Prosthecobacter dejongeii: one gene and its partner. The protein of the gene in region 2 interacts with the protein of the main gene of each other region in a pairwise test. Links are inferred from orthologs where the notes say so. Each region holds a gene or a part of one and is shown on either strand. Other genes may lie near its edges. The genes, in order: HNQ64_RS08380 and priA.

Region 1 (3,293 bases), on a different replicon or contig from region 2:
AGTCAGGTGCTGAACCTTTTGTTAGACCTCCAGCGGCAGATGGGCCTGAGCTACCTCTTCATCGCCCACGGGCTCAGCGTGGTGAAGCACATGAGCGACCGCGTCGCCGTGATGTACCTGGGCAAGATCGTCGAACTGGCCCCGGCGGAGACGCTTTACCGCCGGCCTCTGCACGCCTACACCCGCGCCCTGCTGGATGCCATCCCTGTGCCGGATCCCGCCCTGCGCCGCCCGCGCTCCCTGCTGCAAGGGGACGTGCCCTCCCCCATCAATCCCCCTGCTGGCTGCGCCTTCGGCCACCGCATGGGCCACCCCCGGTGGAAAGACAGCGTGGGCATGGACCTGAGCTTGAAAGAAATCACCCCCGGCCACTGGGTGCAGCCCTGCCCCTGCTGCACCGGAGAGTGAGCAAGAGGCGCTGTCTAGACTCCATTCGCTGAAGGGTGATCGGTGATCCTTCGTTCTCAATCAGTCTTCGCTCGCTCATCCATCCAGAGTTCCCCAAAAACGCGTTCCCTTTCCCCGCTTGCGGGGTTGCGAAGCCGCGAAGCGAAAGGCCCAGGTGAGGGGGGGGCGTAGCACGCGGGATGTTGTTCGCAGAAGGGTGCCCTTTTCTCTCAAACGACACCTCCACCCTGACCTCACCTTCCACCGCCCCTCACCCCTGGCCCTCTCCCCAGTTCCTGGGGCGAGGGGGATGTCTTTTCGACTCCGTCCACGGAAGACCAAACCGCCGTCGTTCGCTTTTAAATCCACTCCTCGTTCGGTCTATCATTAGGAGCTGCCAAAAGCGCGTTCCCTCTCCCCGCGCTCGCGTGGGGAGAGGCTAAGGTGAGGGGTGGTCGCAGCACGCAGAACCTCGTTCGCAAAAGGGTGCCCTTTTCTCTTAAACGAGTCCTCCACCCTCAATCCCCCTCCACCATCCCTAGCTCTACTTTTCCGCCTTTGGTTTCACGGTGAAGCGGTTGGGGTTTTTCCGGTAGGTGTCCAGGCAGGTGGCGCAGCAGAAAATGACGGGACCTTTCTCTTCAAAAATCCGGTAGATCACTCGGGCGGCTTTGCCATCCACAGGGCAGACGTCATTGATGGGCGGGCCGCCCTTTGCAAAAACAGCGGTGAGGCTGACACAGGTGAGCAGGAGGATGGGCAGTAGAGCTTTCATGGTGTGTGGGGCGCGCGGCACGGGTTTGAGTGTGCCTGCATACCTCCATCAACGCCTGAAGCGCCGCCTTCCTAGAGCCCGGACAAATGCGGCAGCAGGATGCGCAAAGCTGGCACACTGCGGGGCCGCTGAAGATGAAAACCGGGGGCGTTACCCCCCAGGGAAATCTTAAAACGGAATGTCGTCGTCTTCCATGCCATCGGTGATGGGGCCCTCACCGAAGTCATCCTGCTGGGCAGGGGCCTGGCGCTGGGGAGGACGCTGCTGGGCAGCCGGGCGCTGTTGGTAACCGCCGCCGCCACCACCACCATACCCGCCGCCGGAGTTGCCCCCGTAACCGCCGCCACCGCCACCCGCTGGGCGACGCTGCTGGGGAGGAGGTGCGCTGTAGCCCTCTTCATCATTGCCATAGTTCCCGCCGCCACCACCGCCACCGCCGGGGGCACCGCCTTTGCTGTCCAGGAACTGCATGTTCTCAGCCACGATCTTGATCTTGCTGCGCTTTTGGCCCGTGGCCTTGTCTTCCCAGGTATCCATCTGCAGGCGACCTTCGATGAAGACGGAGCGGCCCTTGGCCAGGAACTGGCCCGCGAGCTCGGCCTGCTTGCCCCAGAGGACGATGTCCAGGTAAGTCACTTCTTCCTGGCGTTCGCCACTTTCCGTGAGGTAACGCCGATTGACGGCAATGGCCATGTCACAGACCGCACTGCCTTTGGGCGTGTAACGCACCTCCGGGTCGCGGGTGAGATTGCCGATGAGCATGACTTTATTGAGCGAGGCCATATCCCCTCACCTTATCCAGCCAGCCAAGTTTGCAGCAACCTTTTTTGTGATTCGGGAATACCAAAATCCAGTTGCAAAGCTGCATGATGTCCTAGCTCATGCTTGAGAGGCCCGCCTCCGGGTGGACCGCATACGCTATAGCGGGTGGGACTAGGATTATGTTTGACGGATCGCTCATTGTTTGAAAAGTTTCTTTCTGTCGTATCCCAGATGTCCGTACTTTCATCTCATCAAACAAATCTGGATCGTCTCCTTCAGGGAATCCTGCCGCATTGTGCGATTACGGAAAAACAATCTCTGGCAGCGAGGCACTGGAGCTTACAAATGCCTCTGACGCATGGCTGTAATGTAGGCACTCTCAAAGTTATTTTACAGAGTGAAGCCCTGCTGTCTCAAGCCGTAGTCGGCAAAAGGATTGGTGCTGCAGAGGCTCTCATGGGCACGACGGATGACGTGTTTTTCTACTTGGGGACATTTGCCTATCCCACCACGGAATGCGGATTTCTATTTGTGCATTCTCTGGAACACGATCACTCCGGTAAAGGTGTGGCGACTCCTTTTGACTCTGGCGCTTTTGCCTCACGGGTTCCTGCTCCGGCCCCTTACCTTGATGGCGTGGACTTTGTTAGGAATCACGAATTGCCTGTTCCAGAATACAGACAGCTTTTGGCTGCGCTTATTTCTCATTACGCGGCTACGCCGCAGGCTTATCTGCAAAATGTTGAGGCGTTTGCCTGTCATTGTTTAGAGCAACGTTTGCATCCTTTTGGAATTTCTGGCGGTGATCGGCGGACCAGCACCTTTGAGGTGCGTATCCCTCAGAGGGTACCACTTCAGCCTCCACATTTACTGGCCGTTTTTGTCAAAAATGGCCATGAAAAACAGATCGCCGAACTCAGCTCGCTGCATGCCTTAGGCGTTCGTATCGAGCGATATTCAGCCGACCCTGATCAAGTCGATTCTTTTTATGCAATCCGTGAATCCTGCATTAACTTCATTGAGGAGTATATAAATTCATGACGCACTGGTCTCTCCACGACCTCGATATCATCGGCTTTTCCAGCGTGCTGGAGGCCGAGCCATTGCCGCGTATCCTGGCGCCTATTTTTCAAAGCCGCCAGACGCCGGATTTGGTCATCATGCCTCCCTTCTGCCTCGTTTCGGATGAAGTGTTTAAAGGCAATCTTTCAACCCTGGATGAGTTGGACGCTTTCGAGGCTCGCCAACAGGTAACACGGCTAGCGAAGGCCTTTCAGGGACAGCCTAATCATGACCTTTGGGTTAACGATAAGGGCGAAGTGGCGTATGATCGTAAATCCAAGGTGAAGAGCGAATTTCAAAAGATTTT
Region 2 (3,370 bases):
CTCAGTTACGGCGGTAAGAGTGCAATGCGCACTCCTGCAGTCCTTACAGATTACTGTCTCAGCATTTGCTCAGGAGACTTCAATGAATGGGTGCGGAAGTGTGCAACCACAGATCTAGCGTTGAGTTATGTTTTTACCGGCGAATATGAGATCTGGGAATGGAATCTGGGGCGCACTTTTAATTATGCTGAAATGGGCGCTTTGATCGCGCCACGTCCCTTCATGGTGGAACGTGGTCATAAAGACGGTGTAGGAGTGGATGAATGGGTGAACTACGAGTATGCCAAGATTCGCCAGATGTACGACCAGATTGGCATCGGCAACCGCACGGTTATTGAGCACTTTGACGGACCTCACACCATTCATGGTGTAGGAACCTTTGAATTTTTACATCAATGGTTAGGTGATCCACATCGCTAGATTTGATCACCCCACATTCATGGGATCCACATCCCAACTGACATAGATTTCAGAGGGGACAGTCAGCCCCTCGACCACCCGTTTAACATGGGCACACAATGCCCGGATTTTATCACTCCGCAGCAACAACTGAAAGCGATGCTGCCCATGGGCCTTCGCCAGTGCAGCGGGAGTGGGCTCGCCCATGATGGTGCCCTCTGGCAAGTCCTGCTCCAGCCGTTTATGCAGGGTTTGCAGAGTGAACTCGGCCTGAGCTTCATGCTTGCCGCGTGCACTGATCAGCACCATATGAGCAAAGGGGGGATACTTGAATGCTAAACGGTGTTCTAACTCCTGGGCGGCGTAGCCCTCGTAGTCATTGTGACGGCTGAATTGAATGGCTGGGCTGTGGGGGGCATGAGTTTGAACAAAGACCTCGCCTTTCACTTCGCCTCGGCCTGCTCTACCTGCTACCTGGACCAAGAGTTGAAAAGTACGCTCGGCTGCGCGAAAGTCAGGAAGATTCAGAGCCGAGTCCGCATTCAAGACGCCCACCAGGGTAACATTTGGGAAGTCTAGACCTTTGGCGATCATCTGGGTGCCAATGAGGATGTCCAGCTTCTGGGCGCGGAAATCCTTGAGAGTATCGCGCAGCTGATTCTTGCGCTGCATGGTGTCTGTATCCACCCGGGCCATACGGGCTTGCGGGAAGACTTCCCGCACCGCCTGCTCCACACGTTCCGTTCCAAAGCCTGAATACTTGAGCCCAGGTTCCTTACAGCTCGGGCATTTGGTTGGGGGCACACGCCGGGCACCACAGATGTGGCAGACCAGCCGATTGTCCTTTTTGTGCAGAGTCATCGGGATGGCACATTCTTGACACTGTACCGTCTCACCGCACGAGACACAACCCAGGCTGGTATTAAAACCACGACGATTGAGGAAGAGGATAGTCTGTTCCTTTTTTTCCAATCGGTCATTGACCGCATTGCGCAGTTTTTGTGACAGGATACCCGTGTTGGTAAAGGAAACCTCAGTGCCTTTGCGTCGTTCCAGACGCATGTCCACAATACGGATCAGCGGCATGGACTTGCCATCAGTCCGCTTGGTCATGTGGAGCAGTTCGTACTTGCCGGTGGTGGCGTTTTGAAACGACTCCAGGCTGGGCGTGGCAGAGCCTAGCAGGACCGCACAGCGCTCAATCCGGCCCCGGACGACGGCGACATCACGAGCGTGATAGCGCGGTGCATCCTCCTGTTTATAAGAGGGCTCATGCTCTTCATCTACGATGATGAGACCGAGATTATCCAAGGGGGCAAAGATGGCACTGCGAGCACCAATGACAATCTGGGCACGGCCTTCGTGAATCTTAAACCATTCATCATGCCGCTCGCCATCACTGAGATGGCTGTGCAAGACGGCAATGGCATCCTTTTGCGCGGAGAACCGAGCCTTAAAACGCTCAATCGTTTGAGGGGTAAGACTGATTTCTGGCACTAGCACCAAGGCCGTTTGCCCCCGCTTGAGCACCTCGGCGATGCTTTGCAGATACACTTCAGTTTTGCCACTTCCAGTCACGCCATGAAGCAATAGAGTGGGATGAGTGCGCAGTTCTGGGCGTGGAGTTTTCGCTAAAGTATCGGCTTCCCCCTTCACCTTTCCATCCAGTGCAGCGATGATAGCTTCATACGCGATCTTTTGTTCTTCAGTGAAGGTCAGAGGCTGGCTGGGTAAAAACTCCTCGGTTTGAAACGGATCTCTTTCCACTCGGACCTCACTGCGTGTGATCCAACCCGCTTTGAGAAGGGGTTTAATGATGGCTGTCGCACGAGGCAGTTCTCGTCGCAATTCACTGAGGGTGGCCTCGCCTCCATTGCTGCGCAGTTTTTCCAGAATGCGAGCCTGCATGGGGGCCGTGCTATGGAGCTTTTCAAAGACATCCGGGGGCGGTTCTTTGGCCAGCTTGAGATGGCTGTCGGTGAGAAAGGTTTCTGGCTTTTCCCGCACCGCTTGCGGCAACATTGTGCGCAGCACACGGTTTACTGGCACCACATAATACTCGGCGATCCAATTGGCGAGTTTGAGGAGCCCTGGAGTAAACATGGGGCGAGAGCCTACTAAGGAGGCGATTTCCTTTAACTTCGCGTTGTACTCGGTGGATTCTAGGAGCTCAATCACGACTGCCGAAACGCGCTGATGTTGCAGGGGCACCATGACACGTGTGCCGATGCCGATCTGGCGTTCTAACTTTTCAGGAATGGCATAGTCCAGTTCCAGCGCGGCAGCGGTCTCAATCTGAACGCGGGCAATCCGCTGCGCCATCTGTAGGGAAGGTGAATCCTCTCCCCCAAAGCGTGGCATGCCCAAGTCAAACAAAGACTGGGCAGCGGGGCGGACGGAACTGGCTGGGTGGTCAGGCATCAGAGGCTCCTTTCTGAACCACGGATCCCTCCGGTTTGCACGGAGGATTATAGTTGGAAGTTAGCCTGCACCAAGAATTTCTCATTCGCAACAAAGCCTAGCCTCGCTACGTAGTTCTAACATGGCTTTAGATCCAGTTGGTTCTTGTTCTCCTGCACCTTGGTCGCGCCGTCGGTTGCTTTCGGCTGGCGGTCTAGGAATGTTAGGTTTGACGATGCCGCGCATCCTTCGTGCGAGTGAAGCGGTGGTGACGGAGAAAATGATCGCGAGAGCGAAGTCGGTGGTGTTCCTGTTTCAGTGGGGTGGGCCGAGTCATCTGGAAACCTTCGATATGAAGCCGGATGCCCCAGAGGGAATTCGAGGCTTTCATAAACCCATCAAATCAAGCGCGGACGGTATTTACGTTTCAGATCGTCTGCCCAAAACGGCCAAGATCATGGATAAGGTGACGCTCATCCGGTCCATGCATCACACGATGAAGAATCACAATAGCGCGGGTTATTACGCGCTCAGTGGTCATGCCCCGCCGAGTGACGATCAACGCCTCAAA

The links.
Region 1: the proteins of priA (region 2) and HNQ64_RS08380 interact in binary tests that used the Escherichia coli proteins (3 or more experiments, as listed by UniProt). The link is inferred for Prosthecobacter dejongeii from one-to-one orthologs.

What each region holds. Positions count from the first base shown.
Region 1 is NZ_JACHIF010000003.1:93,512-96,804, reverse strand. The notes cover bases 139-3,112. They hold HNQ64_RS08380 (single-stranded DNA-binding protein), read right to left. Parts: upstream 1,946-3,112; coding sequence 1,331-1,945; downstream 139-1,330. Other genes in these bases: HNQ64_RS08370 (hypothetical protein), read left to right, coding at 2,962-3,112; HNQ64_RS08375 (hypothetical protein), read left to right, coding at 2,108-2,965; HNQ64_RS08385 (hypothetical protein), read right to left, coding at 932-1,162; HNQ64_RS08390 (ABC transporter ATP-binding protein), read left to right, coding at 139-408. Also shown: more of HNQ64_RS08390, read left to right, coding at 1-138; more of HNQ64_RS08370, read left to right, coding at 3,113-3,293. UniProt on the Escherichia coli protein: Plays an important role in DNA replication, recombination and repair. Binds to ssDNA and to an array of partner proteins to recruit them to their sites of action during DNA metabolism. Acts as a sliding platform that migrates on DNA via reptation.
Region 2 is NZ_JACHIF010000007.1:213,803-217,172, forward strand. Bases 124-3,174 are described here. They hold priA (replication restart helicase PriA), read right to left. Parts: upstream 2,821-3,174; coding sequence 427-2,820; downstream 124-426. Other genes in these bases: HNQ64_RS16620 (alpha/beta hydrolase family protein), read left to right, coding at 124-420; HNQ64_RS16630 (DUF1501 domain-containing protein), read left to right, coding at 3,035-3,174. Outside these bases: more of HNQ64_RS16620, read left to right, coding at 1-123; more of HNQ64_RS16630, read left to right, coding at 3,175-3,370.